One region of the Sphingomonas sp. ACRSK genome, then DNA from elsewhere that is predicted to be linked to it. Evidence: riboswitches for the same ligand, from Rfam matches in the RefSeq annotation. Region 1 holds a riboswitch; the other holds the start of a gene.
The links. A riboswitch is a leader RNA that binds a small molecule or an ion and turns the genes downstream of it on or off. The one in region 1 is predicted to bind glycine.

Region 1 (14,845 bases):
GGTTTCAGTCGGCTCGATCAGCATCGCGCCGTGGACGACCAGCGGGAAGTACATCGTCATCGGGTGATAGCCCTCGTCGATGAGCCCCTTGGCCACGTCCAGCGTGGTGAAGCCCTCTGCCAGGCCTGCGTCCGAGAACAGCGCCTCGTGCATGCACGGGCCGCTGCCGCCGAACGGCGCGTCGAGCACGTCTTCCAGCTGGCGCAGGACATAGTTGGCGTTGAGCACCGCATCGCCCGACACCTGGTAGAGGCCATCGGCGCCGTGGCTGAGGATGTAGCTGAGCGCACGGGTGAACATGCCCATCTGACCGTGGAAGGCGACCATGCGGCCGAAGCTGCCGGCGTGGTGCTCGCCCGCGGTCTCTTCCTCGATCAGCGCGAAGCGGTCGCCCTGCTTCTCGACGAAGGGCAGCGGTGCGAACGGCGTGAGCGCCGCCGAGAACACCACCGGCCCCGAACCCGGCCCGCCGCCGCCGTGCGGCGTCGAGAAGGTCTTGTGCAGGTTGATGTGCATCGCATCGACGCCGAGGTCGCCCGGACGCACGCGCCCGACGATCGCGTTGAAGTTGGCGCCGTCGCAATAGACATAGCCGCCCGCGTCATGCACCGCATCGCTGATCGCGCGCATGTCGCGCTCGAACAGGCCGCAGGTGTTCGGGTTGGTGATCATCACGCCCGCGACGTCGGGCCCCAGCCGCGCCTTCAGCGCCTCCAGGTCGACGCGGCCCTCGGCGGTCGCGGGGATGTCCTCGACCTTGAAGCCGGCAAAGGCCGCGGTCGCGGGGTTGGTGCCGTGCGCGCTCTCGGGCACCAGGATCACCTTGCGGTGGCCCTCGCCCTTGGCTTCCAGCGCCGCGCGGATCGCGAGAATGCCGCACAGCTCGCCATGCGCGCCCGCCTTGGGGCTCATCGCAACCGAGTCCATGCCCGTCAGCGTCACCAGCCAGTGCGCGAGCTGGTGGATCACCTCCAGCGCGCCCTGCACCGTGTCGACCGGCTGCAGCGGGTGCACGTCGGCAAAGCCCGGCAGGCGCGCCATGCGTTCGTTGAGGCGCGGGTTGTGCTTCATCGTGCATGAGCCGAGCGGGAACAGGCCCAGGTCGATCGCATAGTTTTGACGGCTGAGGCGCGTGTAGTGACGCACCGCTTCCGGCTCCGACAGGCCGGGCAGGCCGATCGGGTCCTTCCGCTCCATGCCGCCGAGCCGCGACGGCGCCTCGGGCGCTTCGTCGAAGTCGACGCCGGTCACGTCGGCCGAGCCGATCTCGAACAGCAGCGGCTCTTCGAGCATCAGCGCGCGGTTGCCGGTGAAGGTCGCCTGGGTGGCCTCGTCGCCGCCGCCCATCTCGGGGCGCCAGCCGCTCTGGTTGATCGTCATGCCAGCACCTCTTCGAGCTCGGTTGCGAGCGTCTCGATATCTTCTGCGGTCACCGTCTCGGTCACCGCCACCACCAGGCCGTTCGCAAGCTCCGCCTCGCCCGGATAGAGCCGGCCGAGCGAGACGCCCGCGAGCACCCCCCTGTCGGCCAACGTCCGGACGACCGGCCGTGCTTCCTTCGACAGCTTGAGCGTGAACTCGTTGAAGAAGCTGGTGTTGACCAGCTCGATGCCCGGCACCTTCGCCAGCCGGTCGGCGGCCGCCACAGCGCGGGCGTGGTTGCTCGCGGCCAGCTGGCGCAGGCCCTTCTCGCCCAAGAGCGTCATGTGGATCGAGAAGGCGAGCGCGCACAGCCCCGAGTTGGTGCAGATGTTCGACGTCGCCTTTTCGCGGCGAATGTGCTGCTCGCGGGTCGACAGCGTCAGCACGAAGCCGCGCTTGCCCTCGGCATCCACGGTCTCGCCGCACAGGCGGCCCGGCATCTGGCGGACCAGCTTGTCGGAGCAGGCGAACAGGCCGACGTACGGCCCGCCGAACTGCAGGCCGACGCCCAGCGACTGGCCTTCGCCGACGACGATGTCGGCGCCCAGCTCGCCCGGCGAGGCGATCGCGCCCAGCGCCACCGGCTCGGTGACGACGGCGATCAGCAGCGCCTTGTTGGCGTGTGCCGCCTCGGCGATCGGGCGCAGGTCCGGGATGCGGCCGAGGATGTCCGGATACTGGACGACCACGCACGACGTATCCCCGTCGATCGCGGCGATCAGCGCCTCGGCATCGGTGTCGGCGGTCAGCGTCGGCGCGGAGGTCTCCAGCAGGTCGCCGGTGAACTTCGCCATGGTGTTGGCGACCGAGACATAGTGCGGGTGGAGCCCCGACGAGAGGATCGCCTTGCCGCGGCGGGTGACCCGGCGCGCCATAGTGATCGCTTCCCAGCAGGCGGTGGAGCCGTCGTACATCGACGCGTTCGCCACGTCGCAGCCGAACAGCTGCGCGACCTGCGTCTGGAACTCGAACAGCATCTGCAGCGTGCCCTGCGCGATTTCCGGCTGATAGGGCGTGTAGGCGGTGAGATACTCGCCGCGCTGGATCAGATGGTCGACGCTCGCCGGCACATGGTGGCGATAGGCGCCGCAGCCGAGAAAGAACGGCGCCGTGCCGGCGGCGAGGTTCTTGGCGGCAAGCGCCGACAGGTGGCGCTCGACGGCGAGTTCGCTGGCGTGGTTGGGCAGGCCGGGCACGGGGCCGTCGAGGCGCGCGGCCTCCGGCACATCGGCAAACAGCGCGTCGACGGAGGACGCGCCCACCGCGGCGAGCATCGCCTCACGGTCAGGCTGGGTCAGGGGCAGGTAGCGCATGGCAATCCTTCGGGACGGGAGCCCGGCTGGCCAAGACCTTTGCAAAGCGCTGTCTCGTGCTCCTGCGAAGGCAGGAGCCCAGGGTTTCAAGCGCCGCGAGCCGTTGCTCTGCTTGGCCCTGGATCCCTGCCTGCGCAGGGATACGGGAGTGTCTGGACGCCTGTTGCGCCTCTTGCAAAGGTCCGGCGACCGCCGGTTTCTCATGCGGCGGGCTCACTCCACAAGAGCCACGCCCGCCGCCCGAGATGCCAGCCTAAAGCTGGCGGACTTGGGGTTCAGAGCTTGGCGACGAACGCCGCGTACTTGTCCGCGTCCATCAGCCCTTCGAGCTCGGACGGGTCGGACAGGGTCAGGCGGAAGAACCAGCCGTCGCCTTCCGGATCCTCGTTGACGAGGGCCGGGCTCGCCTCGAGCTCGGCATTGCCCTCGACCACGGTGCCCGATGCCGGCGTGTAGACGTCGGAAGCGGCCTTGACCGATTCGACCACCGCGGCCTCGTCGCCCTTGGTCAGCTCGCGGCCTTCCTCGGGAACTTCGACGAACACGATGTCGCCCAGCTGGCTCTGGGCATATTCGGTGATGCCGACGGTCGCGACGTCGCCGTCGACTTCGACCCACTCATGTTCTTCGGTGAAATAACGGCTCATCGACGGCGCTCCTTAGCGGACGTAACGGTGGGAAATGAACGGCATCGGCACGACCTCGGCGGTATGGGCCTTGCCGCGCTGGGACAGGGTGATCTCGGTGCCGGGCACCGCGAGCGCGGCGGGCACATAGGCCATGGCGATCGGCGCGCCGACGCTGGGGGCAAAGCCGCCCGAGGTCACGCGGCCGATGGTCTTGCCGGCCTGGTCGACGACGGTCGCGCCCTCGCGCACCGGCTGGCGCCCGTCGACGCGCAGGCCGACGCGCTTGGTCGCCGAACCCTCGGCACGCTCGGCCAGGATGCGCTCGGCACCGGGGAAGCCCCCCTCCTCACGGCGGCGCTTCGACAGCGCAAAGCCAAGGTCGGCGGCGACCGGCGTGGTCTCCTCGTCCAGGTCGTGGCCGTAGAGCGGCAAGCCCGCTTCGAGGCGCAGCGAATCACGCGCGCCGAGACCAATCGGCTTCACCTCCGCCTGGGCAGTGAGCGCGTCGGCAAAGGCCTCGGCAGCCTCGGCCGGCAGCGAGATCTCGCAGCCGTCCTCGCCGGTGTAGCCCGACCGGCTGATCCACAGCGCGTGGCCGGCCCACTCGAACGCACCCGCCGTCATGAAGCGCAGCGCGTCGACGCCCGGCACCAGCCGCGCGAGCGTGGCGACCGCCTCAGGCCCTTGGAGCGCGAGCAGCGCGCGCTCTTCCAGATGGTTGATGGTGATCGAGTCGGGCAGCGCCTCACGCAGATGGCCGAGGTCGTCGTATTTGGTGGCGCCGTTCACGACCATGTAGAAGGCCTCGCCCGCAGGCGCCGGCTCACCCGCCTCGCCGAACGGATGCGTTTCCGGCAGGCGGGTCACCATCAGGTCGTCGAGGATGCCGCCATTGTCGGCGAGCAGCAGCGAATAGCGCATGCGGTTGGGTGCCAGCACCTGGAGGTCGCCCGGCAGCAGCGCCTCGAGGGCCTGGGCAACGCCCTCGCCCGTGAACAGCAGCTGGCCCATGTGGCTGACGTCGAACAGGCCGGCGTGGCTACGGGTCCACAGGTGCTCGGCCATGATGCCTTCATACTGCACCGGCATCTCATAGCCGGCGAAGGGCACCATGCGACCGCCCTTGGCGCGATGCCAGGCGTCGAGCGGCAGCAGCGAGGGCGCGATCGGCTCGAAGCCGTCCGCATCGGAAGAGGAAATCGGGTCGCTCATTCGCGCAGTCTCCGGCAGGTCTGGCACGACGCAGACACAGGCCTCCCCGCATCCCCGCCGCCCCCTCTGTCACGGAACCTGAGAGCTTTCGCGCGAGAGTTCCGCGCTTACCCCTTCGGTGGCGCCGAAATAACGGCGCGCTTTCCAGAGTGTCGTTGGCGCGCGCGGTCCCTTTAGCCTGAGAGATTCCGGGGCGGTTGCTCCTTCGGCGGCCGCATGCGGCCTCCAAGGCCGGCGGCGCTCTCCCGCGCGTGCCCATGGCCGTTCCCGGCCATCGACGCGCCCGCTCTGGCTCGACCGCGGGGCCGAGTCAATCGGCCTCGCGCGGTGAGCGTCGATTAGACCGGCGTCCGATCAGCGCGTGGCGTTGTAGCGCAGCTGGTCCTGGGTCAGCTGGAAGCCGACCAGCGCCTCGAACGAGGCGTTGAGCACGGCCTGGCGCACTTCCGGAGTCGACAGCGGGTCGACCGCAGCATCCTCTGCGCCGGCCTTGCGCGGGCGGGTGATCTGCTGGCGGATCTCGTCCGGGAGCGTCGCCGCCGAACGCTGCACGACCGCGGTCGCGCTGCCGGTCGCCTGGGCGCGCGCCTCGCCGGGGGCGAAGTCGAGCACGGCATGGTTGATGCGCTTGGCCACCACCTGCGATCCGCCGCGCACCACCGTCAGGAAGTACGGCAGGTCGACCTGTCGAGCGCCGTCGGTGCGGGTGCGGCGCGCCTGAATGTCGAAGGTGACGGTGGAGACGATGTCCTCGCCCGTCTCGTTGCAGGTGGCGCGCACGTTGGTGATCGTCGCAGTCACGTCGATCGCGCTCGCCAGCTGGGTGCCGGCCGGATCGAACAGGGTGATGTCGCCGGTGCCGGCGGGCACGCCCGCCGCCGGACAGGCGGAGCGGACCGTGGTGATGCCGACGCCACGGGTCACGTCGATCTCGCCTTTACGGCTGCACCCCGCGAGGGCGAGGAGCGCGACAGCGGAAACAGCGAGCGTTCGGACGATCACAGGGGAGTACACCTTTCACGACGAACGGGCCGTCGCATGCAGCGCCGACCCGGACCGCCGCCAGCATAGGAAGCGCCTTTCAAGCGCGCAAGCAATCGCGTAGATGCGCGGGGGTGATGACCGATCCCGCCACGCCGCCCGCTGCCAAGCCCGTCCTCGAGCTGCTGATCGCGGCGCCCCGCGGTTTCTGCGCCGGGGTCGACCGCGCGATCCGCATCGTCGAGCTCGCGATCGAGAAGCACGGCGCGCCCGTCTACGTCCGGCACGAAATCGTCCACAACAAGTTCGTGGTCGACAGCCTGCGCGCCAAGGGCGCGGTATTCGTCGAGGAACTGGACGAGGTGCCCGCCGGCGTGCCGGTGGTGTTCTCCGCCCATGGCGTGCCCAAGTCGGTGCCGGCCGAGGCGGAAGATCGCGGCCTCGAATATCTCGACGCCACCTGCCCGCTGGTCTCGAAGGTACACCGCCAGGCCGAGCGGCTGGTGACCACCGGCCACCACATCCTGTTCGTGGGCCACGCCGGCCACCCGGAAGTGATCGGCACCTTCGGCCAGGTGCCGCAGGGCCAGATGACGCTGATCGAGACGGTGGCGGATGCCGAGGCGGTGATGCCGATCGACCCGAACAACCTCGCCTTCCTCACCCAGACCACGCTGTCGGTCGACGACACTGCCGACATCATGGCGACGCTGCAGCGCCGCTTCCCCGCGATCGTCGCGCCCAAGGCGGACGACATCTGCTACGCGACCTCCAACCGCCAGGCCGCGGTGAAGGCGATCGCGTCGTCCGTGGACCTGGTGCTGGTGATCGGCGCCCCCAACTCCTCCAACTCGCTGCGGCTGGTCGAGGTCGCCGAGCGCGAGGGCACGCCCGCCCATCTGATCCAGCGCGGCAGCGAGATCGACTTCGCCTGGCTGGAGGGTGTCGGCTCGCTCGGCCTCACCGCCGGGGCGTCTGCTCCGGAGATGCTGGTGCGCGAGGTGGTCGACCGCCTCGCCGAGCGCTTCGAGATCCACGAGCGCGAGGTCGAGATGACCCGCGAGACCCTTACCTTCAAGCTGCCCCGCGGCCTCGAAGCCGCCGCCGCCTGACCGGTGGCCGTCTATACGCAGGTTTCGGCGGAGGCGCTCGGCGCCTTCCTCGCCCGCTATGACGTGGGCGCGCTTGTCTCGGCCAAGGGGATCGCCGAAGGGGTCGAGAACTCCAACTATCTGGTCGACACCACCCGCGGCCGCTTCATCCTGACGCTCTACGAGAAGCGCGTGGATGCGGGCGACCTGCCCTTTTTCTTCGCGATGATCGACCGGCTGGCCGAAGCCGGCAATCCGGTGCCGCGGGCGCTGCCCGACCGCACCGGCACGGTGATCCAGACGCTGGAAGGCCGCCCCGCCTGCCTGATCGAGTTCCTGTCCGGCGTATCGCTCAGCCAGCCAACGCCGGCGCAGGCCCGCGCCGGGGGTGCGGCGATGGCCAGAATGCACGCGGCGCTCACCGAGTTCGCACCGGTCCGCCCCAACTCCATGGGTGTCGAGGCCTGGCCGCAGCTGTTCGAGCAATGCGCGTCCGGGCTCGACAGCATCCAGGCCGGCCTGCGGGATCGGGTGGACAGCGCACTCGACCGCATCCTCGCCGCCTGGCCGCGCCAGCTGCCGGTCGGCGCCATCCACGCCGACCTGTTCCCCGACAATGTGCTGATGCTGGGCGACGAAGTCACCGGCCTCATCGACTTCTACTTCGCCTGCACCGACGTGCGCGCCTACGACCTGGCCGTGATGCACTCCGCGTGGAGCTTCGATGGCACCGGCACGCCGCTCGACCCCGCCGTCGGACGCGCCTTGCTGGAAGGCTATGACGCCGGCTTCGGCCTCTCGGCCGAGGAACGTGCGGCGCTGCCCGTGCTGGCGGAGGGGGCGTGCATCCGCTTCCTGCTGACGCGCGCATGGGACTGGATCAACACCCCCGCCGATGCGCTGGTGACGCGCAAGGACCCGCTCGCCTATCTGCGGCGGCTCGATTGGTACGAGAACAACAGGAACGCGTTTGCATGACCGAACTGACCCCCGTCGAAATCTTCACCGACGGCGCGTGCAAGGGCAATCCCGGCCGCGGCGGCTGGGGCGTGGTGATCCGCTCCGGCGAGCACGAGCGTGAGATGTCGGGCGGCGAGGCGCATACCACCAACAACCGCATGGAACTGATGGCCGCGATCGAGGGGTTGAACGCCCTCAAGCGGCCGTGCCAGGTGACGCTGTCGACCGACAGCCGCTACGTGATGGACGGGCTCACCAAGTGGATCCACGGCTGGCAGAAGAACGGCTGGAAGACCGCCGATCGCAAGCCCGTGAAGAACGCCGAACTCTGGCAGGCGCTGCTCGCCGCCGCCAAGCCGCACCAGATCAAGTGGGTCTGGGTGAAGGGCCACGCCGGCCATCCGGAGAACGAGCGCGCCGACAAGCTCGCGAGTGACGCGGCGATGGCGGTGGGCAGCCGGAGCGCCGCGGCCTGAGGCGTCAGCCGAAGCGTTCCGGGCGGTAGAGAGCGGCGTCCACGCCCGACGGCACGGTCCCCCGTCCCATCAGCGCCGCGCACAGGGCGGCGCCCGCGGGCGCGGTCTGGATGCCGAAGCCCCCCTGCCCGGCGCACCAGAACAATCCCTCGACCCGCGGGTCCCAGCCATAGACCGGCAGCCGATCCGGCGCGAAGCTGCGCAAGCCGGCCCAGCGCCGCTCGACCGCCTCGACCCGCCAGTCGACGACGCGCTGCATGCGATCGATCGCGAGCGCCACGTCGATCTCCTCCGCCGCAACGTCGCCCGGCTCGGCCGGCGTCTCGTCATGCGGCGTCAGCCACACCCGCCCGCCAGGCTCGGGCTTGAAGTAGAAACCACCCGCCGCGTCCATCACCACCGGCAGCGACTGCGGCGCGGGCGGATCGACGCGCAGCTGCACCATGGTGCGGCGATAGGGCTGGATGCCGACCGGCCGCGCACCCGCGAGCGCCGCCACCCGGTCCGCCCAGGCGCCGGCCGCGTCGACGAGCACGTCGGCCTCCACCATCCCGCCGTCGCCCAGCCGAAGCCGCCAGCTTCCCGCCTCGCGCCGCGCCTCCACCAGCATCGCGTCGCAGCGCAGGGTGGCGCCAAGCCGGCGCGCGCGGGCCAGAAACGCCCCGTGCAATCGCGCTACGTCGATGTCCGCGCAGCTCGGCATCCACAGGCCCTGCCATTCGCCTCTCAGGCCCGGCACCCGCCCCGCCGCGTCCTCGCGCAACATCGCGATTCCCGATCCGGCGAACCGCGCTTCGAACGCGTCCAGTGCCGCCGGCTCTGTTGCGGGCGCGATCATCAGTTCGCCCCGCTCGGCCAGGAACGGCTCGCCGCCGAACTCCGGCGGGGGCTGGTGGAGGAACGGCCCCGACGCGCTGGTGAGCGGCTGCACCCCCGGGCCGCCATAGGTCTCCGACCAGAAGGCCGCCGAGCGGCCCGTGGCGTGGAAGCCCGGATGCGCCTCCGCCTCCAGCAGCACGACCGAGTCGCTACCGGCGATGCTCGCGGCAAGGCTGGCGCCGGCCATGCCTGCGCCCACGATGGCGATCCGGCGAGTCACGCCGGTACCAGAACTTCGGCCAGGAAGCGGTCGATCTCGCCGATCGCGCGATCGCGGATCGCATCGCTCTCGCGCAGCAGTTCGTGGCGGGCCTCCGGTCCGAACCGGACCAGGGTTCCCCGCTTGAGCCGCGCCGCCACCGCCAGCGCCGCCTTGGGATCGACCAGCGCATCCCCCTCCGCCACCAGCAGCTGGACCGGTACGTCCAGCGTGGCGAGCGCAGGGCTCGCGTTCAACGTGCGGGTCGACCGGAACGCCTCCAGCACCCAGGCCCAACTCGGCGGCCCGGTGCGGTGGGCGGGGTTCGCCTCCATCCACCAAAGCTCGTCCTCATAGCGCGCCCGGTCGGAGGTGAGCAGCGTCTGGCGCGCGGCGCGGGTGAAGGGTCGCTCGTTGGCACGCCACGCCCGGCGGCTGCTGCGGCCGAGCCCGGCCAGCAGCCGCGCCGCGCGCTCACCGAAACGCGGGCCGAACGGTGCCTTCAATCCCAGCATCGGCGCGACCAGCACTGCGGCATCCGCCGTCACCCGGCCCTCTGCCAGCGCGCGCAGCACCAGGTGCCCGCCCATCGAATGGCCGACCATCACGTGCGGCCCCGCCCGCTCCTTCCGCCAGGCGGCGGCAAAGGCCGCGAGGTCGTCGACATAGGTGTCGAACGAATCGATGTGGCCGCAGTGGGGATCGTCGGTCAGCCGGCCGGAGCCCGCCTGCCCGCGCCAGTCGAAGCTCGTGATCGACCAACCGCACGCACGCCAGTGGGCGAAGCTCTCCAGATATTTCTCGAATATGTCGCCGCGCCCGACCTGGAACAGCATGGCGCCGCGCTGGCGGGCACCCTCTGCCGCCGGCCAGTCGAACCGGCGATGCACCCACCCGTCGGGTGCATGCCATCGGGTAATCCGCGCCGCGGCGGGAATCGCGCGGCGATACAGGGCGTGGGCAGCCATGCCCCCGGTTACGGTTTCGTAAGCGGCTGCGTCTAGGCCCTTGGACGATGCCGCTGTCCCTTGCCTCGTTTCTGCTGCTCGCGCTGGTGGTCCTTCTGCTGTCCGCAGGCATCGAGGACGTCCGCACGCGCGAGATCGCGAACTGGAAGAACGCGCTGATCGCGCTGCTCGCACCAGGGTGGTGGATGGCGAGCGGGCTCAGCCTGTGGCCGGGCGTCGCGATCCAGCTGGCGGTGGCGGTGGCGGTCTTCGGCCTGTTCGTCGGGGCTTTCTGGCTCGGGCAGATGGGTGGCGGCGACGTGAAGCTGATCGGCGCGCTGGCGCTATGGCTGCCGCCGCAGCCGCTGCTGTGGATGCTGGTGCTGATGTCGCTTCTGGGTGGCGCCCTCACCCTGCTGATGGTCGCCGACAAGCTGTTGAGAAAAAAGAAACAACTTCCTGAGATACCCTATGGGGTTGCGATCGCGATGGCGGCGCTCCTCGTGATCCGCGAACCCATTCTTAACCAGTTCCGGTGACTGCCTAATGCCGCAACATCGCTGCCCAGGGACGGAAAGGTCTCGACGTCATGGATTCTCGTAAAGTCCTGCTGCTGGTAGGCGCCTTGTTCGTGGCGGCCATCACGGCCTTCATGGCGCGCAGCCTGATGCAGGGCGCATCGACCCCGACCGCCACCGCAGCGGGCGAACCGACGGTGGTCGCAGGCCCCAAGGTGCTGGTCGCCAAGCGCGCGCTCCCGGTGGGCACGATCATCGATGCCGGCGCGCTCGCCTTTCAGCCGTGGCCGCAGGACCTCGTCACCGACGCCTATTACACCGAAGGGTCGCCCGACGCGACGAAGCTGGTCGGAACGGTGGTCCGCTATCCGATTCCCGCCGGCCAGCCGATTACGCAGGGCGCGCTGGTGAAGCCGGGCGACCGCGGCTTCCTGGCGGCGGCGCTTGGCCCGGGCATGCGGGCGGTGACGGTGCCGGTCTCCGCGCAGGGAGCGGTCGGAGGCTTCGTCTTCCCGGGCGACCGCGTCGACCTGATCCTGACCCAGAACATCGAGGGTGGCGGCGACGGCCCGCCGTTGAAGGCGTCGGAGACGATGCTGCGCAACCTGCGCGTGCTCGCCACCGACCAACGGACCGACAAGCAGGTCGATGAAAAGGGGAACACGGTCGTCAACACCTTCTCGACCGTGACGCTGGAGGCGACCCCGCGCATCGCCGAGAAGATCTCCGTGGCCCAGGCGGTGGGCCAGATCTCCCTTTCGCTCCGCTCGCTGGCCGACAGCGGCACCGAACTCGAGGAAGCGATCGCAAGCGGCGAAGACGCCGGTCTTCCCGACAGCGACGATCCCAACGCGGAACGGGCCGCCCTCGCGCGCCTCGCCGCGCGTCCGGTCGAGGGTGGCAGCACCGTGTCGACCGGCGCGGACGTCTCGCGCTTCCAGCGCAGCTCGGTGCCCGGCAAGCCCCAGAACACGGACCGGGCGCCACCGGCGGTCTTCCCGACCATGCCGGGTGCCGCCGGCAGCGCCATGGCCGTCACCGGGCCGAGCGTCCGCATCGCGCGTGGCAGCGCGGTTTCCGTTGTCCCGGTCGGGGGGAGGAACTGACATGCGTATCCAGGCAAGGCTGCTGGGCACGCCGCTCGCACTGATCGCCGCCCTGGCGACCGGAATGGGCGCGCCCGCCCCGCTCGCCGCACAGACGGCCGCACCCTCGCCGCCGGTGGTTCAGATGAACTCCGGCCGGGGCCAGCTGATCAACCTGCCTGCGGGCATGACGGACGTGTTCGTCGCCGACGATCGCATCGCCGACGTGCAGGTCCGCTCGGCCCGGCAGCTCTATGTGTTCGGCAAGTCCCCGGGCGAGACCACCGTCCACGCCGTCTCCCGCAGCGGGGCGACCGTCTATGCGGCGACCGTCCGCGTGGGGAACAACATCACGACGCTCGGTGAGATGCTCGCGCTCGCCATGCCCGAGGCGCAGATCGTCGCCACGCCCATGAACAACATGGTGCTGCTGACCGGCACCGTCCGCTCTCCCGAGGACGTGGCAGAGGCGCAGTCCCTCGCGCAGGCATTCGTAGGCGAGAACACGCGCGTGCTCAGCCGGTTGAAGACGGCCACGCCGTTGCAGGTGAACTTGCAGGTCCGCATCGCCGAGGTCAGCCGCAGCTACGTCAAGAACATCGGCGTCAACCTGACCTCGCGCGACAGCACGGGCGGGTTCCTGTTCAACATCGGCCAGGGTCGCCAGGGCACCATCGAGACCCTGCCCTCCGGAGGGACCGGCTTCACCGCTCCCGGCGTTCCCGAGATCGGGACCACGATCGGCGCTGCCGGTCGGCTGCTGGGGCTCGATCTGCTCGCCTCGCTCGACCTGGGGGAACGCAATGGCCAGGTGACGACGCTCGCCAACCCCAACCTGACCGCGGTCTCGGGCGAGACGGGCACCTTCCTGGCAGGCGGCGAGATCCCCATCCCGATCAGCCAGGGTGGGCTCGGGAGCATCTCGGTCGAATACAAGCAATATGGCGTCAGCCTCGCCTATACGCCGACGGTCCTCACGGATGGCCGCATCTCCCTGCGCGTCCGCCCGGAGGTGTCGCAGATCACCAGCACCGGTTCGGTGGAGCTCAACGACATCACGATCCCCGCGCTCACCACGCGCCGTGCGGAGACGACGGTGGAACTCGGCTCCGGCCAGAGCTTCATGATCGCCGGGCTGCTGTCGAACACCCACGACAATTCGGTGAACCAGGCGCCGTTCCTCGCCAACCTGCCGATCATCGGGTCGCTGTTCCGTTCCAACGCGTTCCAGCGCAACGAGACGGAGCTGGTGATCGTGATCACGCCCTATCTGGTGAAGCCGATCGACGCGGACCGCATCGTGCTACCCACCGATGCCTATCGCGCGCCCGACGACGCGGATCGCGTGCTGCTCGGCAATGCCACCAGCTCGACCTCCGGCGGGCCGCGGCCGGTGCCCACCATGGCGCCCTCGCCCGTGGTCGGCGCGCCGGTAGTCGGCGCGCCGCTGCCGGCCGGTCCCGGCCTGCCGGTGCTCGCCGAGGAGCGCTCGGGCAAGCGCAAGAAGCGGCCCGCCGCGCCGGGCTTCAGCAACCAATGACGCCGCCGATGGAGAAGAACATGTACTCGCGTCTCGCGGCCCTGGCGCTCTGCGCCCCCGCCCTCCTCCTCGCCGCCTGCGATCCCAACGCCCACCGCGGCCTGGAATCCGTAAACCAGCCGGTCGTCACGCGCAGCGACTATGCGGTCGAACTGGCGACCACTCCTTATGGCCTGAGCGAGGGAGAGGCTGGGCGGCTGGCCGGCTGGATGGCCGCGCTGAAGCCCGGCTATGGCGATCGGATCGCCGTCGAGGATCCCGCCGGCGCCACCGGTGCCCGCGCGCAGGTGGCGGCCGAGGCCGCACGCTACGGCCTGCTGCTTGCCGACACCGCCTCGCCAGCGCCAGGCGGGGTTCCGGCAGGCACGGTGCGCGTCGTCCTGACCCGCGCGTCCGCCAGCGTGCCGACCTGCCCGCGGGCCGATCCCGCAAATGCCTTCACCCTCGATTCGCACACCAGTCCCAATCACGGGTGCGCCGTGAACTCCAATCTCGCTGCCATGGTCGCGCAACCCGAGGATCTGATCCACGGCCAGTCGGGCACCGGCATCACGGATCCGGTCAACGCCACGCGTGCGATCCAGGCCTATCGCGGTGCCGCACCCAGCGGCGCAGGCGGCTCGAGCAACCAGGGCACCGGCGGCGGCAACACGACCGGCGGCGCCGGCGGAGGCCTTGGCGGCAGCATTGGCGCCGGCACCACCGGATCGGCGGGCAACTGATGGCCAGCCGTCCCGCCAATCGCGATCCCTTCGCCGGCTTCGTCACCGACGAAGCCTCTGCCGACACGCTGCGCCCGATCGTCCATTCCTTCGGCTGGTCGGCCGACAGGGTGCAGCGCGGCAATTTGCGCAGTGCCGTGCAGGCGCTCTCCGTCGCCTCCAGCCCGACCGTGCTGTTCGTCGACCTTTCGGAATCCAGCGATCCGATCAACGACATCAACGCGCTGGCGGAGGTGTGCGAGCCGGGTACGGCGGTAATCGCGACCGGCCAGGTCAACGACGTCCGGCTCTACCGGGACCTGATCGCCAGCGGCATCCAGGACTATCTGCTGAAGCCGCTCAATCCGGACGCGGTGCGCGACGCCTTTACCCAGGCGCAGGCGACGCTGGCCGCCCCCAAGGCGAGCGAGGCGGCCGCAGCCGCGGTGCAGCGCCCCCATTGTGCCGTCGCGGTGATCGGCACGCGCGGCGGGGCGGGCGCCTCGACGATCGCGACCTCGATCGCCTGGCTGGTGAGCGAGCGCGCCGGGCGCAGCACCGCCCTCCTCGACCTCGACGTGCACTTCGGCACCGATGCGCTCGCGCTCGATCTGGAGCCCGGGCGCGGCCTCACCGATGCGATCGACAATCCAAGCCGCATCGACGGGCTGTTCATCGAGCGCGCGATGGTGCGCGCCTCGGACCGGCTGGCCGTCCTCTCTGCCGAAGCGCCGATCAGCAGCCCCGTGCTGACCGACGGCAGCGTCTTCCGCCGCCTGCGTGAGGAGATGCGCAGCGCCTATGAATGCACGGTGGTCGATCTGCCGCGCTCGATCCTGGTCAACCATCCGCAACTGGCGCAGGAGATGCCGGTGGTCGTGGTGGTGACCGA
Region 2 (14,845 bases), on a different contig from region 1:
CCGATCGAGAAGCTGCCCTGCGGCGAGGATACCTTGCCGATCGGGGTCACCACTGCCGCGGTGCCGCAGGCGAATGCTTCGCGAAGCCGGCCGCTGTGGGCATCTGCCTCCCACTGGTCGATCCCATAGCGTTCCTCGCGCACCGTGATCCCCTGGTCGCGGGCAAGGCGCAGGATCGAATCGCGGGTAATGCCGGGCAAGATCGTGCCGGTCAGCGGCGGCGTCAGCATGCTGCCGTCGTCGAACACGAAGAAGATGTTCATGCCGCCCAGTTCCTCGACCCAGCGGCGCTCGGCTGCATCAAGGAAGACGACCTGGTCGCAGCCCTGACGGATCGCCTCCGCCTGCGCCACCAGGCTGGCCGCATAGTTGCCGCCGCACTTGGCGTCACCGGTGCCGCCCGGCGCTGCGCGCGTATATTCCTGGGACACCCACAGCGAAACGCTCGGCGCGCCGCCCTTGAAATAGGCGCCGACCGAAGATGCGAGCACGATGTAGAGATACTCGGCCGAGGGCTTCACCCCCAGGAACACCTCGCTCGCGAACATGAACGGGCGCAGGTAGAGCGCCCCGCCCTCACCCTCGGGAATCCAGTCCCGCTCGACCAGCGAGAGCTCCCGGCAGGACGCGAGGAACAGCTCCTCCGGCAGCTCCGGCATCGCCATGCGGCGCGCCGAACGACGGAAGCGCTTCGCGTTCTCTTCCGGACGGAAAAGGCCGACGCCACCATCCTCGAGCCGGTACGCCTTCAGCCCCTCAAAGATTTCCTGCGCATAGTGGAGCACCGCCGCTGCGGGGTCCATCTGCACGGGGCCGCGCGCGACGATCTGCATGTCGTGCCAGCCCTTTTCGTCGGACCAGCGTGCAATCGCCATGTGATCGGTGAACACGCGACCGAAGCCCGGGCTCACCAGCTTGTCCGCACGCTCGCTGGCCGGGAGCGGCGAGGCGTTCGGCGTAAGAGGAAAGCGCGTTTCGGACTGGTCGATCATGATCTGCTCCGCAATCGGACGGCGCGGTGCCGTTCCGGCTTGCCGTGGCCTAAGCCCACTGGCAGAACAGGTCAACATGACTGTCCCAAATCGTGCAGCCTCGGCCCAGTTCCTCCGCGAGACGGAAATCCGCCGCGGCTTCGAGCTGCTCTATTTCGGGCATTCCAATCTGACCCGCGTGACCGACGCCGAGCTGGAAGCCCACAAGCTCGGCCGGGCGCATTACCGGGCCCTCTACTTCATTGCGCGCAAGCCCAGCCTGTCGGTGAGCGAACTGCTGCGGCTGCTCGCCATCACGAAGCAATCGCTGGGGCGTGTGCTGGGCGAGCTTTCCGAACGCGGATTGGTGGAAAGCCGAAGCGACGACCGCGACGCACGCAGGCGGCTGCTGAAGCTGACGCCGGAAGGCGCCGCGCTGGAGAGCCGCCTGTATCAGCTCGTGCGGGAGCGGCTGGCAAAAGCCTATCAGACGGCCGGACCCGAAGCGGTCGCAGGGTTCTGGACGGTGCTCGAAAGCCTCATCCCGGACAGCGACCGTCCGATAATCCGGGCACTCGGCGAGCGCTGATCAGCCGCGCGCGGCGGCCGCCATCTCGGCGTTGCGCCGAGCCGATGCCGCCAGCGTCTCCGCCATCAGACGACGCAGGACATCCTCGCGGTCGAGCACGTTGAGGCCCTCGCGGGTGGAGCCGCCCGGGCTCGCGACCCGGTCGGCCAGGGTCGCGGGCGAAGCGTCCGTCCGGCTGGCCAACGCTCCTGCGCCTTCGACGGTCGCGATCGCCAGGCGTCGCGCCTGGTCCTCCGGAAGGCCGAGTGCCGCGCCCGCCGCGCCCATCGCGTCGATGAAGCGAAAGACGAAGCCGGGGCCGCATCCGGACAGCGCGGTCACCGCATCGAAGAGCCCCTCCTCGGCGATCCATTCGACGGTGCCGAGCGGGGCCATCAGCGCCGTCGCCGCACCCCGCAGCCCCTCATCGGTGCTATCGCTGTGCAGCGCCACCACACCCTTGCCGATCGACACCGGCAGGTTCGGCATCGCGCGGACAATGGCATCCGCCTGGAATCGCGCCGCAAGCGCTGCATTCTCCACGCCTGCCAGGATCGAGAGCAGAAGCCTGGGGCGAAGCTGCGCAACCGCGGTCTGCGCGATGGCGTCGAGCTGCTGCGGCTTCACGCCCAGCATCACCGTCGCTGGTGCAGGCGCATCGGCAGGCACCTCGGTCAGCACGCGAATGGCGTCGATCGGCAGCGAGCCGCTGCGATTGATGACCGTGACGTCAGCCGCGGACACGTGTCCGGTGTCCAGCCAACGGCGCAGCATCGCGCCGGCCATGTTGCCACATCCGATCAGCCAGATCGGGCCGGCGAGCGGCTGCGTCACGCCTCGCCCCGCGTCTCGATCATCGAGGCGGCGATTGCCTCTCGCGGAGACTTGCCGCCCCACAATACGAATTGGAACACCGGGTAGAAGCGCTCGCACTCATCGATCGCGGTATCGACCAGAACCTCGGCCTGCTCCAGCGAGAGCGCCGCTTCCTCGACATCGATCATCGCTGCGTGGCGGAACAGCAGGATGCCGCTCGACGACCATAGTTCGAAGTGGCCGATCCACAGCTGCTCGTTGATCAGGCCGATCGCCTCATAGATCGAGCCGCGACGATCGTCCGCCACGCGCACGTCGGGAAAGGCCAGGAACTGGAGCACGCCGTCGTCCGCGCGCCAGATCGCGCGCAGCTCGAACTCGGTCCAGCTTCCCTTGACCTTGGCGACGATCTCATCCTCGTCGCGCTGGTGCGACCAGCCGTGCGCGGCGAAGTAGCGCTCCAACATATCGATCGGAGCGGCAGCGTCGCGATCATCCTCGGCTTCGTCGAGCATCAGGTCCTTTCCGGATGGGCAGTCGTCATGGTTCGGAAATGCCAAGCGGCGCGCACCGACACAAGGTCGACGCGCGCCGCTTGGTCCAGAAAGCTGGGGAAAACCCGTTAGCCGATGCTGTCGCCCGCAAGCGGTTCGGCCGCCGTGGGGGCCGTGCTTCCGCCGGCGAGCTTCGCCTCCAGTGCTTCCAGTCGTGCCCTCAGGCCATCTGCCTCGTCCCGCGCGGCAACGGCCATCGCCTTCACGACCTCGAACTCGTCGCGGCTGACGAAGTCGAGCCCGCCGACGAATTCACGCACCCGCTCGCGCGCTGCGCTTTCGCCCTCGCGCGCCATGCCAGCCAGGGTGCCGGCAGCGCCGTTCACGAACTTGGCGAAATCGTCGAAGATCCGGTTTTCGGATTGCATGTGTCAGGTCCTTCCCGCGTCTAGATCGCCATTTGGGCAGACGAGGTCGCGGGCACAAGGGTTTCGGCACCCGGATTACGCCGATCGATCTCCCAGGTGAGCGCCGTCGCCAGGATCAGCCACGCGACATAGGGCACGAAAAGCAACGCCGCACGCGGGCGGATCCGGGCAAACAACCAGGCCGTAAGCGCCACCAGAACAAGCAGCACCAGGATCAGCGCCAGGGCCGCGGACACGCGATGCGCTCCGAAGAACAGCGGCATCCAGGCGAGGTTGAGCACCAGTTGCACCACAAAGGCGCTGACGGCGATCCCACGCCCGCGCGCGCCTCGCGCGTCGAGCACCATGGCCAAGGCCACGCCCAGCAGCAGGTAGATCAGCGTCCAGGCGACCGGAAAGGCCCAGTCCGGGGGCGTGAACCACGGCTTTGCCAAGGCGGCGTACCAGGCGTTCTGGGATCCAGCGGGAACCAGGCTGCCGGCGACCAGTCCCAGGAGGAGGACGAGCGGCACGGTCACGATCGCCCACCGCAGGAAGCCCGCACGCAATTGCGCTCTGGAAGCGATCTCGTTCACGCGCTCAATCCTGTTCATCCGGTCGCGTTGTCTGCGGTGCGGCCGGGTGCAATGCAAGCCGGAGCCGCCACTCAGAGCCTGTCCCTATTCGGGACCGCCGCCCTCGTCGGGAGCATGGGCTGCGATGAGGAACTCGACGTTGCCTTCGGGACCGGTGATGGGGCTCTGCGTCACGCCCTCCACCTGCCAGCCGCGACCGCTGAGCCAGTTCGCCACCTCCTCGCACACGCGCGCGTGCACGGCGGGATCGCGGACGACGCCGCCCTTACCCACCTCCGCGCGCCCGGCCTCGAACTGCGGCTTCACCAGCGCGAGCAACCGTGCGCCCGGCTTCGCGAACCCCATCGGCACGTCGAGCACCTTGGCGAGCGCGATGAAGCTCGCATCGCAGACGATCAGGTCCACCCGCTCCGGCACATGCGCCGCGGTGAGGAGCCGCGCACTCGTCTGCTCGTGCACGATGACCCTAGGGTCCTGGCGGAGCTTCCAGGCGAGCTGGTTGGTGCCGCTGTCGACGGCATAGACGCGCGCCGCCCCACGGGTCAGGAGCACGTCGGTGAAGCCGCCCGTGGACGCGCCGACGTCGATCGCAACCGCGCCGTCGACCGTCCAGCCGAAGTGATCGAGGCCATGGGCGAGCTTCACGCCGCCGCGGGAAACCCAGGGATGGTCGCGTCCGCGCACGTCCAGCACGGCATCGTCCGCCAGCTGCTGCCCGGGCTTCTCGATCTTGCGATCGCCGACGAACACGAGGCCGGCCATCACCAACGCCTGCGCCCGCGTACGGCTCTCGGCGAGGCCTCGGTCGACGAGCAGCTGGTCGGCACGGATTTTGGGCATGGCGGCCGCATGGACCGGAACGGCCCCCGGAGGCAAGCCGTCAGCAGGCGACGACGTTCACTGCCAGCCCGCCCAGGCTCGTCTCCTTATACTCGGATCGCATGTGGTCGCCGGTCTGACGCATCGTCTCGATCACCGCATCCAGCGGCACGATATGGCTGCCGTCGCCGTGCAGCGCCAGATAGGCGGCGTTGACCGCCTTCACCGCGCCCATGGTGTTGCGCTCGATGCAGGGCACCTGCACCAGGCCGCCGATCGGGTCGCAGGTCAGGCCCAGGTTGTGCTCCATGCCGATCTCTGCGGCATTCTCGATCTGCTGGTTCGTGCCACCAAGCACCGCCGCAAGCCCCGCTGCCGCCATCGAGCAGGCGACGCCGACCTCCCCCTGGCACCCCATCTCGGCAGCCGAGATCGACGCGCGCTTCTTGTACAGGAAGCCAATGGCGGCCGCGGTCGCGAGCAGCACCCGCGAGCCCTCCGGTGTCGCTCCTTCCACGAACCGCTCGTAATATTGGAGCACTGCCGGGATGACGCCCGCGGCCCCGTTCGTGGGCGCGGTAACCACTCGTCCGCCGGCCGCATTCTCCTCGTTGACGGCCAGCGCCCACAGGCTGATCCATTCCATCACCGAAGCCGGCGCCGCTCGATCGCTGCGCGCAGCCAGCGTCGTGTGCAGCGCCTTGGCACGCCGACGGACGTTCAGGCCCCCCGGGAGCACGCCGTCGGTCGCACAGCCCCGTTCGATGGACGCGAGCATCGCTGCCCGCACGGCGTCCAGAAAGGCATCGGTTTCCTCGCGGCTGCGCCAGGCGCACTCGTTTCGGCGGACGATCTCACCGATCGAAAGGCCGGTCGCCTCGCCCAGCTCGAGCAACTCGGCACCAGAGGCGAACGGATGCGCGACCGCGGCGTTGGCGATGTGCAACCCGGCGCCCGCCTCCACCACCACGCCGCCGCCGATGGAGAAATAGGTCTGGGTGCGTTCGCCTTCGTACGCATCCCAGGCGGTGAAGCGAACCGCATTGGGATGCCCGGGCAGGAATTCGTGCGAGAAGACGATGTCGTCCGCGCCGAACGCGATCGGCACCCGGCCGCCAAGCTGCAATCGGCCGCGTTCGCGCACCGCCCGCAGGATCTCCGCTACTGCGTCGGGATCCACGGTATCGGGCAGATGGCCGGCAAGCCCGAGCACGACGGCGCTGTCCGTCGCGTGGCCGCGTCCCGTCAGCGACAGGGAACCGAACAGCTCGCAGCGGACACGAACCGGCTGCAGCGCCTCCAGCGCCGCCTCGGCAAAGCCATGGGCCGCCCGCATCGGCCCCACGGTGTGGGAGCTCGACGGCCCGATGCCGATCGTGAACAATTCGGTGACGCTGATCGCGCGGCGCGCGTCGGCGCGGCTGTTCTGGGAAGGATCGTCCGGCATGATGAACTCCCCGCCTCCAGGCGGTTGCATGCCCCCTCTGTCCTTCCTGCCTGAGAATGCTATCCCGTCGGCGGACGCCAGCGCGCCTCTCTCCAGATGTTGATGACGACCGGTCCTTCTGCCTGAAAGTTTCCGGGGCGGTTGCTCCTTCGGCGCCGGGCTGGTGCCCGATCTCTCCCATGTCGTCGCACCCGTGCTGCCGCTTGCGCCGGGCAGGTGTCAAGCCGGATCGGCGTCACTTCACGATGATGGGGATGCCGGCCACGGTCATGTGCACCTGGTCGGCCACCGCGGCGACGCGCTGGTTGACGGTGCCGGCAAGATCGCGGAACGCCCTGGCGAGCGCGTTGTCGGGCACGATGCCGAGCCCGACCTCGTTGGCTACGAGGAGCACCTGCCCCCGCGCGCGCTCCAGTGCCGCCAGCAACTGCGCCAGCCGCGCCTCGGCATCCTCCTCGCCGAGCAGCAAGTTGGAGGCCCACAGCGTCAGGCAGTCGACCAGCACCACGGCATCCTCGTCATCCGCGGCCGCGATCGCGCTGGCCAGGTCGACCGACGCCTCGACGGTCGTCCAGCGGCCGTCGCGATCCGCCTGGTGCCGGCGAATGCGATCGGTCATCTCGTCGTCGAACGCCTGGGCAGTCGCGACGAAGACCAGCCGACCACCCGACGCCTCTGCCAGGCTTTGTGCGTAGCGGCTCTTGCCCGAACGGGCGCCGCCCAGCACCAGCATCGTGCGTCCCGATCGTTCGATGCTCATCCTTTGCCCCTTGCCTGTTGCTCCGCCAATGCGGATGGAGGCTGCCGCACCCCAAGTAGAGGCTCCGCATTGCGCGCATTGATGTTCCACGGCGGCTGCCTCGAAGAGGCGACGCACTGCTTTCCCGATGCGCCGCAGCCATGGCTCGATCTCTCCACCGGGATCAACCCCGTTGCATGGAGCCCGACGATTGCGCCCGACATCGACCTCGATCGGCTACCCTCGGAGCGATCGCGCGCGGCACTGGAAGCGGCCGCCGCCGCCGCGTTCGGGGCGCAGCATCTGGCGATCACCGCATTGCCGGGCACCGAACTCGGGCTACGGCTGCTCAGTGGTCTCGGGTTGCCGTCGCCGCACCGCCACGGTGCGCCCGGCTACCGAACCCACGCGGATGCCCTCGCCTGCAGCGACATGGTCCCGATCGATGCGCTTGGAGCGGTCGGCGACGGCACCTTGCTGCTCGCGAACCCGAACAACCCGGACGGCCGCGTGGTCGCGCCCGAACAGATGCTGGACCTGGCCCGTCGTCTTGCTCGCGCAGGTGGCGTGCTGGTGATCGACGAGGCCTTCGCCGACGCGACTCCAGAGGTAAGCGTGCTCCCGCATCTGACGCCCAAGGATCGGGTGCTCGTCTTGCGGTCGTTCGGGAAGTTCTTCGGCTTGGCCGGCGTCCGCCTGGGCTTCACCTGTGGCGCGGCGGATCTGGTGGCGGCGTTGCGCGATCGGCTGGGAAGCTGGCCGATCTCCGCCCACGCCATCGCGCTCGGCACTGCCGCCTATGGCGATGCCGACTGGATCGCCGACGCCCGCAAGCAGCTGGCCGAGCGCTGCGGGGCTCTGGATGCCGTGCTGCGTCGTCATCACCTCGAGCCGCAGGGCGCAAGTCCGCTATTCCGTCTGATCGAGGACGCAGCGGCGCAGGCGATCTTCACCGACTTGGCGCGCCAAGGCATCCTGACCCGGCCGTTCGACTATGCGCCCGAGTGGCTGCGCATCGGCCTTCCAACGGATGCGGCGGCGCTGGCGCGGCTTGATCGGGCGCTCTCCCATCGCTGAGCCGATCGCCCTGCTCGCGCTTGCGATCGATGCCGCAGTCGGGTGGCCCGAGCGGCTCTATGCCCGCGTCGGCCACCCCGTCGGCGGCTTCGCGCGCCTGATCGGTGCGTGCGAGGCGCGCTGGAACGTTCCCGACCGGCCGGAGTGGAGCCGCCGTGCCGCCGGGGTTCTCACGGTCATGCTCCTGATCGTCGCCGCAGCGGGTGGCGCCTGGCTCCTCGAACGAACGGCCCGCAACCTGCTGGGTCCTTATGGCTGGATCGGCGTGGCGCTGTTGGCGGCACCCGGCCTGGCACAGCGAAGCCTCGACGATCACGTCCGGCCGGTTGCAGCGGCCCTGCTGGCCGGCGACCTGCCGAGGGCGCGTGCTGCAGTCTCCCGCATCGTCGGCAGGGACACTGCCGCGCTCGATGAAGCCGCCGTCGCGCGCGCCGGCATCGAAAGCCTTGCAGAGAGCTTCTGCGACGGCATCGCGGCACCGCTCTTCTGGCTTCTGCTGCTGGGACTGCCGGGGCTTTGGGCCTACAAGGCGCTCAACACTGCGGACAGCCTGATCGGCCATCGAGAGCCGCGCTGGCGTGCCTTCGGCTGGGCATCGGCGCGGCTCGACGACCTCGCCAATATTCTGCCGGCACGATTGGGTGGCGCCCTCCTCTGCCTTGCTGGCGCCGGCGGATGGCGAACGATGTGGCGCGACGCCCGCCGTCATGCGTCTCTCAACGCTGGCTGGACGGAAGCGGCGATGGCCGGCGCCCTTCGCGTCCGGCTGGCCGGGCCGGTCGCCTATGATGGCGTAACGGCGGACAAGCCGTGGATCGGCGGCGAATATCGGGACCCGACTTCAAAAGACCTTTTCAGAGCGCTCCGCGTCTATCGTCGCGCCTGTCTCTTTCTCTGGGTGATTGCAGGAGCCATTGCATGGGTGCCGTGATGTTGCAGGGGACCGGCTCCGATGTGGGCAAGTCGGTGCTGGTCGCGGGCCTCTGCCGGGCACTCGCCAATCGCGGCCTGCGCGTACGTCCATTCAAGCCGCAGAACATGTCGAACAACGCCGCGGTCACGGCGGAAGGCGGCGAGATCGGCCGTGCCCAGGCCACCCAGGCCCTGGCTGCGCGGGTCCGACCCACCGTCGACATGAACCCCGTGCTGCTGAAACCTCAGGGGGACCGCACCTCGCAACTGGTAGTGCGGGGGCAGGTGCGCGGCATTCTTCGGGCTGCGCAATGGCGCCAGGGTCGCGAAGGCCTGCTGGACGAGGTGCTGGCGAGCTACCGGCGCTTGCAGGCCGAAGCGGACATCGTCGTGATCGAGGGCGCCGGCTCGCCTGCCGAAATCAACCTGCGCGCCGGCGACATCGCCAACATGGGCTTCGCGCGCGCAGCCGGGGTGCCGGTGGTGCTGGTCGGCGACATTGACCGGGGCGGCGTGATCGCCTCGCTGGTCGGCACGCGCGCGGTAATAGACCCCGAGGATGCCGCCATGATCCACGGTTTTCTGGTCAACAAGTTTCGCGGGGATCCGGCGCTGTTCTCCGATGGCTACCATGCGATCGCAGAACGGACGGGGTGGCGCGGGTTCGGCGTGGTGCCGTGGCTCGCGGACGCGGTCAGGCTGCCGAGCGAGGATGCCGTCGTGCTCCAGCAATCCCAGGCCGTGAGAGCGGATCGCGTGGTGATCGCCTGCCCCATCACCGCCCATATCGCCAACTTCGACGACCTCGATCCCCTGCGCCTCGAACCCGACGTGGAACTGGTGATGGTAGCGCCCGGCAAGCCGATCCCGGCAGAGGCGGCGCTGATCGTCCTTGCCGGCTCCAAGGCGACGATCGCCGACCTTCGTTTCGTGCGCGCGCAAGGCTGGGACATCGACATCCGCGCGCATCATCGGCGCGGGCGGCCCGTGCTGGGCCTCTGCGGGGGTTATCAGATGCTTGGACGCAGCATCGCCGATCCGGAGGGGGTTGAGGGTCCTGCGGAGAGGGTCGGCGGCCTCGGGCTGCTGGCAGTCGACACCGTGCTCGGAGGCGACAAGACGCTGGCAGAGGTCCGCGGCACCGCCAACGGCGCGGCGTTCGAGGGCTATGAAATCCATCTCGGCCGGACCACGGGCGCCGACACGGCACGCCCGGCGGTGCGCTTCGAAGACGGCCGGACGGACGGCGCGGTGAGTGCGGATGGGCTGGTGACCGGAAGCTATGTGCATGGTCTGCTGGGGCTGGCCGCGCAACGGCGCGCGTGGCTCGCGCGGATCGGCGTGGCAGGCAGCGGCCCGGACCACAGCGCTTCCGTCGACCGCGCGCTCGACGGTATCGCGGCGGAGCTGGAGCAGCATGTCGACATCGACGCGCTGATCGCGCTGTCAGCCTTGGCCGATCGTCACTAGCGCCACCAGCAATCCGGTCTCCACCAGCTCGATTCCTGCACCATGGGCGTCGCCGGTGATCCCGCCCAGGCGTCGCCGGAACCAGGCCGCAGCAGCCCCGATCAGCAGCGGCGCGACGATCAGGGAAGGCACTGCGACGCATGCGGCCGCCAACACGGCCGCCCAGCCCCAAAGATCCCGCGCGCGGACCGCGGAGGCCACGGTTGCGCCGAGCCCAGCCGGTTTGAGCGGCCGGACCCAGCGTGCCCAGGCGAGCGGGCCCATGCGGGCGGCAAACGGCACCAGCACGAACGGAAGCCATCCGGCCCCCGCCGCGCCATGAAGCAGCACCAGCTTCGCCAGCAGCTGCAACACGATCGCCACCACGCCGAAGCTTCCGACACGGGGGTCGGCCATGACCGCGATCAGGCGGCTACGATCCCCGTGCGCGGCACCGACCCCATCAGCGACATCGGCAAGGCCGTCGAGATGCAGCGCGCCCGTGACGCCGACCCAGCAGGCGAGCGCCGCAAGCGCGCCGACCCAGGGGTCGGCGAGGCTCCCGAGCCACCCCGCCCCGGCAACGAGCGTCCCTACCACCAGCCCCACGACCGGGTAGCACCGGATCGCGGCCGCGAACGCCTTGGGGTCAGCGGACACCGATGGAACCGGCAGGCGGGTGAGGAAGCCGAACGCGAGCAGCAGCCCCTTCATGGGCGCAATGCCAGGATCTGCGCGGCGGGTGCCTCGCCGCGCCAGAGGCGTAGCGAGAGCACACAGGCATAAGGCAGGTCGAAGGCCCAACTCTGACGCCGGTCGAAGCCGCAGGCGGCTACCAGAGCCGCCCGCATGGCGCCCGCATGAGTAACGATCAGGCTGCCGTCCCCGACCTCTTCCAGGGCCCGGGCGACGCGTTCAAGGAGCGTCGACCAACGCTCCCCACCGGGTGGCGGCGCTCCATCCGGATCGTCCCAGAACCCGCGGAGAGCCGTAGCGTCCACCTCTTCCGGGCGCCGTCCATCCCAGTGTCCGAAATCGAGTTCCCGCCACCGTCCATCAAGGCCCAGCGGTACCTCGTGATCCGCCGCGACCGCCGTGGCGCAGTCCACCGAGCGGCGCAGATCGGACGCGACCACCTGCCGGATGGCCAATTCGGCCGCAGCCGAACGGCATGCCCGCACCCCGTTGGGGAGAACTTCACAATCCGTGCTGCCAAGCAGCCGGCCGGCAAGCGCCGGCTCGCCGTGGCGCATCAGGTGAAGATCGATCGGCGCCGTCACGCCTCGGAAACGCCTGCCTCGGCAAAGCTCGCCATCTGGTCGTGGGTCGCGATCGCGGCGCGCACCACCCCTGCTGCAATCGCAGCGCCGCTGCCCTCCCCCAATCGCATTCCCAGAGACAGGATCGGGGTGAGCCCGAGCCGGTCGAGCAGCCGCGCATGACCGGGCTCGGCCGAGCAATGTCCGGCGAGGCAATGCCCGACGATGTCCGGGTTGGTCGCCGCAAGCGGAGCGACGCCGGAACAGCAGATGAAGCCGTCCAGCAGCACGGGGACGCCTGCCTGCCGTGCTGCAAGCACCGCGCCGGCGATGGCGACGATCTCCCGTCCGCCCAGGCGCCGGAGGATCTCAAAGGCACCCGATGCCGCCTTCGCGTGACGGGTCAGGGCGGCGTCGACTGCCGCGACCTTGGCTTCGAATGCACTACCGTGGACGCCGGTACCCGGCCCCACCCAATCCCGCGCGCCGCCGCCGAAGCTCGCTGCCGCTAGTGCGGCCGCCGCGGTCGAGTTGCCGATGCCCATCTCGCCCAGCACGAGCAGGTCGAGATCCGGCTCGACCACCGCGGCGCCCGCATTGAGCGCCGCGAGGCACTCTTCGGCGGACATGGCGGGCGCTTCGACGAAGTCCTCCGTCGGGCGGTGGAGATCGATCGGGACGACGACCAGTTCCAGCCCGGCGGCACGGGCCAAGGCATTGATGGCGGCGCCTCCGGCTTCGAAGTTGGCGACCATCTGCGCCGTAACTTCGGACGGAAAGGCACTCACGCCTCGGGCCGCCACGCCATGGTTGCCCGCGAAGATTGCCACCCGCCCCCGGTCGATCCGAGGACGCTCGCGTCCCTGCCACCCGGCGAGAAACAGCGCGATCTCCTCCAGCCTTCCCAAGGATCCGGGTGGCTTGGTGAGGACGTCCTGACGGGCGGCAGCAGCACCGCGCGCTGCCGCATCGATGCTCCGAAGGCTTCCTAACGCCGCTTCGAACGCTGCGGCCGAAGCGAAGAAGCCGCTCATGCCACCACGAAGCCGGCGGGCGGCATGCGCGTCAGGAAGTGCCCCTTCACACCTTCCGGCCAGTCGCGATAGGGCACCTGTCCCGCATCGCTCTCTGCATACAGGACTGCATAGTCCAGGATAGCACGTGCCGCACCTTCGTCCGGCGTGAAGCGCCCGAGGACGTAGCCGACCTTCTCCGGCGCGCGCAGATGCACGGTGCAGGAGTCCCCGCAGGCGAACAAGCAGGGCATCTCCTCGACTGCCACGGCCTCATACGCGGGGTCGCTCGCCTGCACGGCCCGCAGTGCCTCGACCAGGCGGGCACCGCTTCGCTTGCCGCTGTCGCCGGTCTGGTCCTCACCGGGCACGCGGCAGGTGTTGCAGGCGACGATCGCCGGCCCGCTGGCCGCTGGCTTCAGGATCATGCGAGCGCACGCTCCGTCTGCACGGGCGGCACGCCGAGGCTGATGAGCAGACGGTGGAGAACCAGCAAGCCTGCGAGCACGGCCGCATTGCGCGCGAGCTGGCGCAGCAGCACGTCCGGAGCGAAAGCCGCGGTCCCGCCATCCAGCACTAGCGTCCCGAGAAGGATCATCACCTTGAAGGCGACGAAGGACGCGACGAAGCTCAGGCCGAGCCGGGTGAGGAGCCCCGCCCCCGATCGCGCCGCTGTCGAGTGCGCTGCGATGGCGCCCGCGACGGCCGCGAGCCCCATCACCCCACCCCAGCCGAGGCTGTTGGCGGCCAGAGGGTAATCAAGCCAGCAGAAGCCGACGAGCTGGCTCACCGCCCATGCGAGCAGCGCGAGCGACACCCCGTCCTTCGCCCGCATGTGCACCGCCGCCAGGGCGGCAAGCGCCGGGAATGGCGTCGCGCACTTGAACACCAGGGTGGTCGCGACGCTCGCCACGGTGAGCAGCAGGATCCAGAGCGCCGATGCGGCTTGCGAAGAACGGGGTGTCGTCATCGATCATTTCCCTCAGAAGCGGCCGCGCAGACCTGCATAGACGCTGCGGCCGAGCGTGCCGTACCGGTAGACGGTGGCATAGTCCTCGTCGAACAGGTTCTCCACCCGCGCGAAGAGCCGCACCTTCGGGCTCAGCGGGACCTCGCCCCGAACGTCGACCAGCGTATAGTCGTCCAGTCGCGTCGTGTTGGCCGCATTGTCATAGCTCTTGCCGGCCCAGCGCAGCGCCGCGCCCAGGGACGCACCACTCGGCAGGCTGTAGGTCGCGGACGCATTGGCCGTGTGGCGGGGACGCCGCGGCAACCAGTTGCCATAGGCGCTGCCGGTCGAGCGGTTCTCGGCCTCGGTCCAGCTGTAGTTGGCGTCGGCGGTCACCCGCGAACCCAGGCGGGCAGCGACGGTGGCTTCCACTCCGCGGGCAAATGCGCGGGCGATGTTGTCATAATAGCCCCAGCGCGCGATGTCGGTGCCGGGGATGACGCAGAGCGGGTCCGGTGTGGCGCCGCAGCCGATGTATTCGACCAGGTCGCGGGTCCGGCGCTCGAAATAGGTCGCCGAGAGCGTCACTGCACGGTCGAACAGGCGCTGCTCGACCCCCGCCTCCCAGCTCCGCGCGCGCTCCGGGTTGAGGGCCTGGTTCCCGTATTCGGAGAACAGCTGGTAGAGCGTCGGCGCCTTGAAGCCTTCGGAGTAGCTGGCGCGAACCACGGTGCCCCACGGCAGTGCCCAGGCTCCGCCCCCGGCGAAGAGCGTCTTGCTGCCGTAGCGGTTGTGGTTGTCCTGCCGCAGCCCCGCAGTCAGGGTGAGGCCGTCGATCACCATGCCGTTGATCTGCCCAAAGACGCCGGTGAGTTCGGCCTTGCCGCGTGCCGGCTCCGGCACCGGGTCCGACAAGGCGCCGGAAGGGGAAACGGAGCGGAAGCGCGACTTCTCGTTCTCGATCCCGAACACGGCGTTCCATCCGGTCGCGATCGCAAGGCTGCCCTGATACTCGAGCCGCTCGTTCCGGCCTGCCGCGTCGAAGGTCTTGGGTCGCTCGCGCGCCGGATCATAGTTGTCGCGGTTGGTGTCGGTATAGCCGTAGCCGAAGCGGTTGCGCAGACGGCCACCCAGAAGGTCGACGTTCAGGCCCGCATATCCCACGAACTCACGGTTGCGCGAATACTCCAGGCTGTCGCCGGCGAACCCGTCGATCTCCACGCGTCCATTGGCGTAATAGCCCCGCACCTCGGCGCTGACGCCGGTCGCCAGCTCGAGCCGCGCGCGGCCCTGCGCGCTTTGGTTCGTATAGCCGTCCGCCTCGCGGCC

Region 2: linked by a shared signal. The riboswitch ahead of MHZ35_RS02290 (L-serine ammonia-lyase) and the one ahead of gcvT (glycine cleavage system aminomethyltransferase GcvT) in region 1 are both predicted to bind glycine.

What each region holds. Positions count from the first base shown of each region.
Region 1 covers NZ_JAKRNR010000011.1:68,741-83,585, reverse strand. Annotated here, with positions in the region: gene gcvPB (aminomethyl-transferring glycine dehydrogenase subunit GcvPB) at 1-1,380, opposite strand, end outside; gene gcvPA (aminomethyl-transferring glycine dehydrogenase subunit GcvPA) at 1,377-2,735, opposite strand; gene gcvH (glycine cleavage system protein GcvH) at 3,011-3,382, opposite strand; gene gcvT (glycine cleavage system aminomethyltransferase GcvT) at 3,395-4,576, opposite strand; glycine riboswitch at 4,732-4,834, opposite strand; gene MHZ35_RS08060 (hypothetical protein) at 4,931-5,578, opposite strand; gene ispH (4-hydroxy-3-methylbut-2-enyl diphosphate reductase) at 5,695-6,669, shown strand; gene thrB (homoserine kinase) at 6,673-7,626, shown strand; gene rnhA (ribonuclease HI) at 7,623-8,084, shown strand; gene MHZ35_RS08040 (NAD(P)/FAD-dependent oxidoreductase) at 8,089-9,183, opposite strand; gene MHZ35_RS08035 (alpha/beta fold hydrolase) at 9,180-10,130, opposite strand; gene MHZ35_RS08030 (A24 family peptidase) at 10,178-10,648, shown strand; gene cpaB (Flp pilus assembly protein CpaB) at 10,699-11,733, shown strand; gene MHZ35_RS08020 (type II and III secretion system protein family protein) at 11,735-13,252, shown strand; gene MHZ35_RS08015 (CpaD family pilus assembly lipoprotein) at 13,249-13,974, shown strand; gene MHZ35_RS08010 (nucleotide-binding protein) at 13,974-14,845, shown strand, end outside.
Region 2 covers NZ_JAKRNR010000002.1:206,367-221,211, reverse strand. Annotated here, with positions in the region: gene MHZ35_RS02325 (branched-chain amino acid aminotransferase) at 1-992, opposite strand, end outside; gene MHZ35_RS02320 (MarR family winged helix-turn-helix transcriptional regulator) at 1,069-1,560, shown strand; gene proC (pyrroline-5-carboxylate reductase) at 1,561-2,373, opposite strand; gene MHZ35_RS02310 (YbjN domain-containing protein) at 2,370-2,870, opposite strand; gene MHZ35_RS02305 (accessory factor UbiK family protein) at 2,978-3,277, opposite strand; gene MHZ35_RS02300 (TspO/MBR family protein) at 3,298-3,852, opposite strand; gene MHZ35_RS02295 (TlyA family RNA methyltransferase) at 3,937-4,692, opposite strand; gene MHZ35_RS02290 (L-serine ammonia-lyase) at 4,733-6,118, opposite strand; glycine riboswitch at 6,220-6,308, opposite strand; gene cobU (bifunctional adenosylcobinamide kinase/adenosylcobinamide-phosphate guanylyltransferase) at 6,354-6,878, opposite strand; gene MHZ35_RS02280 (aminotransferase class I/II-fold pyridoxal phosphate-dependent enzyme) at 6,948-7,934, shown strand; gene cbiB (adenosylcobinamide-phosphate synthase CbiB) at 7,888-8,865, shown strand; gene MHZ35_RS02270 (cobyric acid synthase) at 8,853-10,316, shown strand; gene cobS (adenosylcobinamide-GDP ribazoletransferase) at 10,293-11,009, opposite strand; gene MHZ35_RS02260 (histidine phosphatase family protein) at 11,006-11,575, opposite strand; gene cobT (nicotinate-nucleotide--dimethylbenzimidazole phosphoribosyltransferase) at 11,572-12,588, opposite strand; gene MHZ35_RS02250 (DUF1636 domain-containing protein) at 12,585-12,992, opposite strand; gene MHZ35_RS02245 (hypothetical protein) at 12,992-13,537, opposite strand; gene MHZ35_RS02240 (TonB-dependent receptor plug domain-containing protein) at 13,550-14,845, opposite strand, start outside.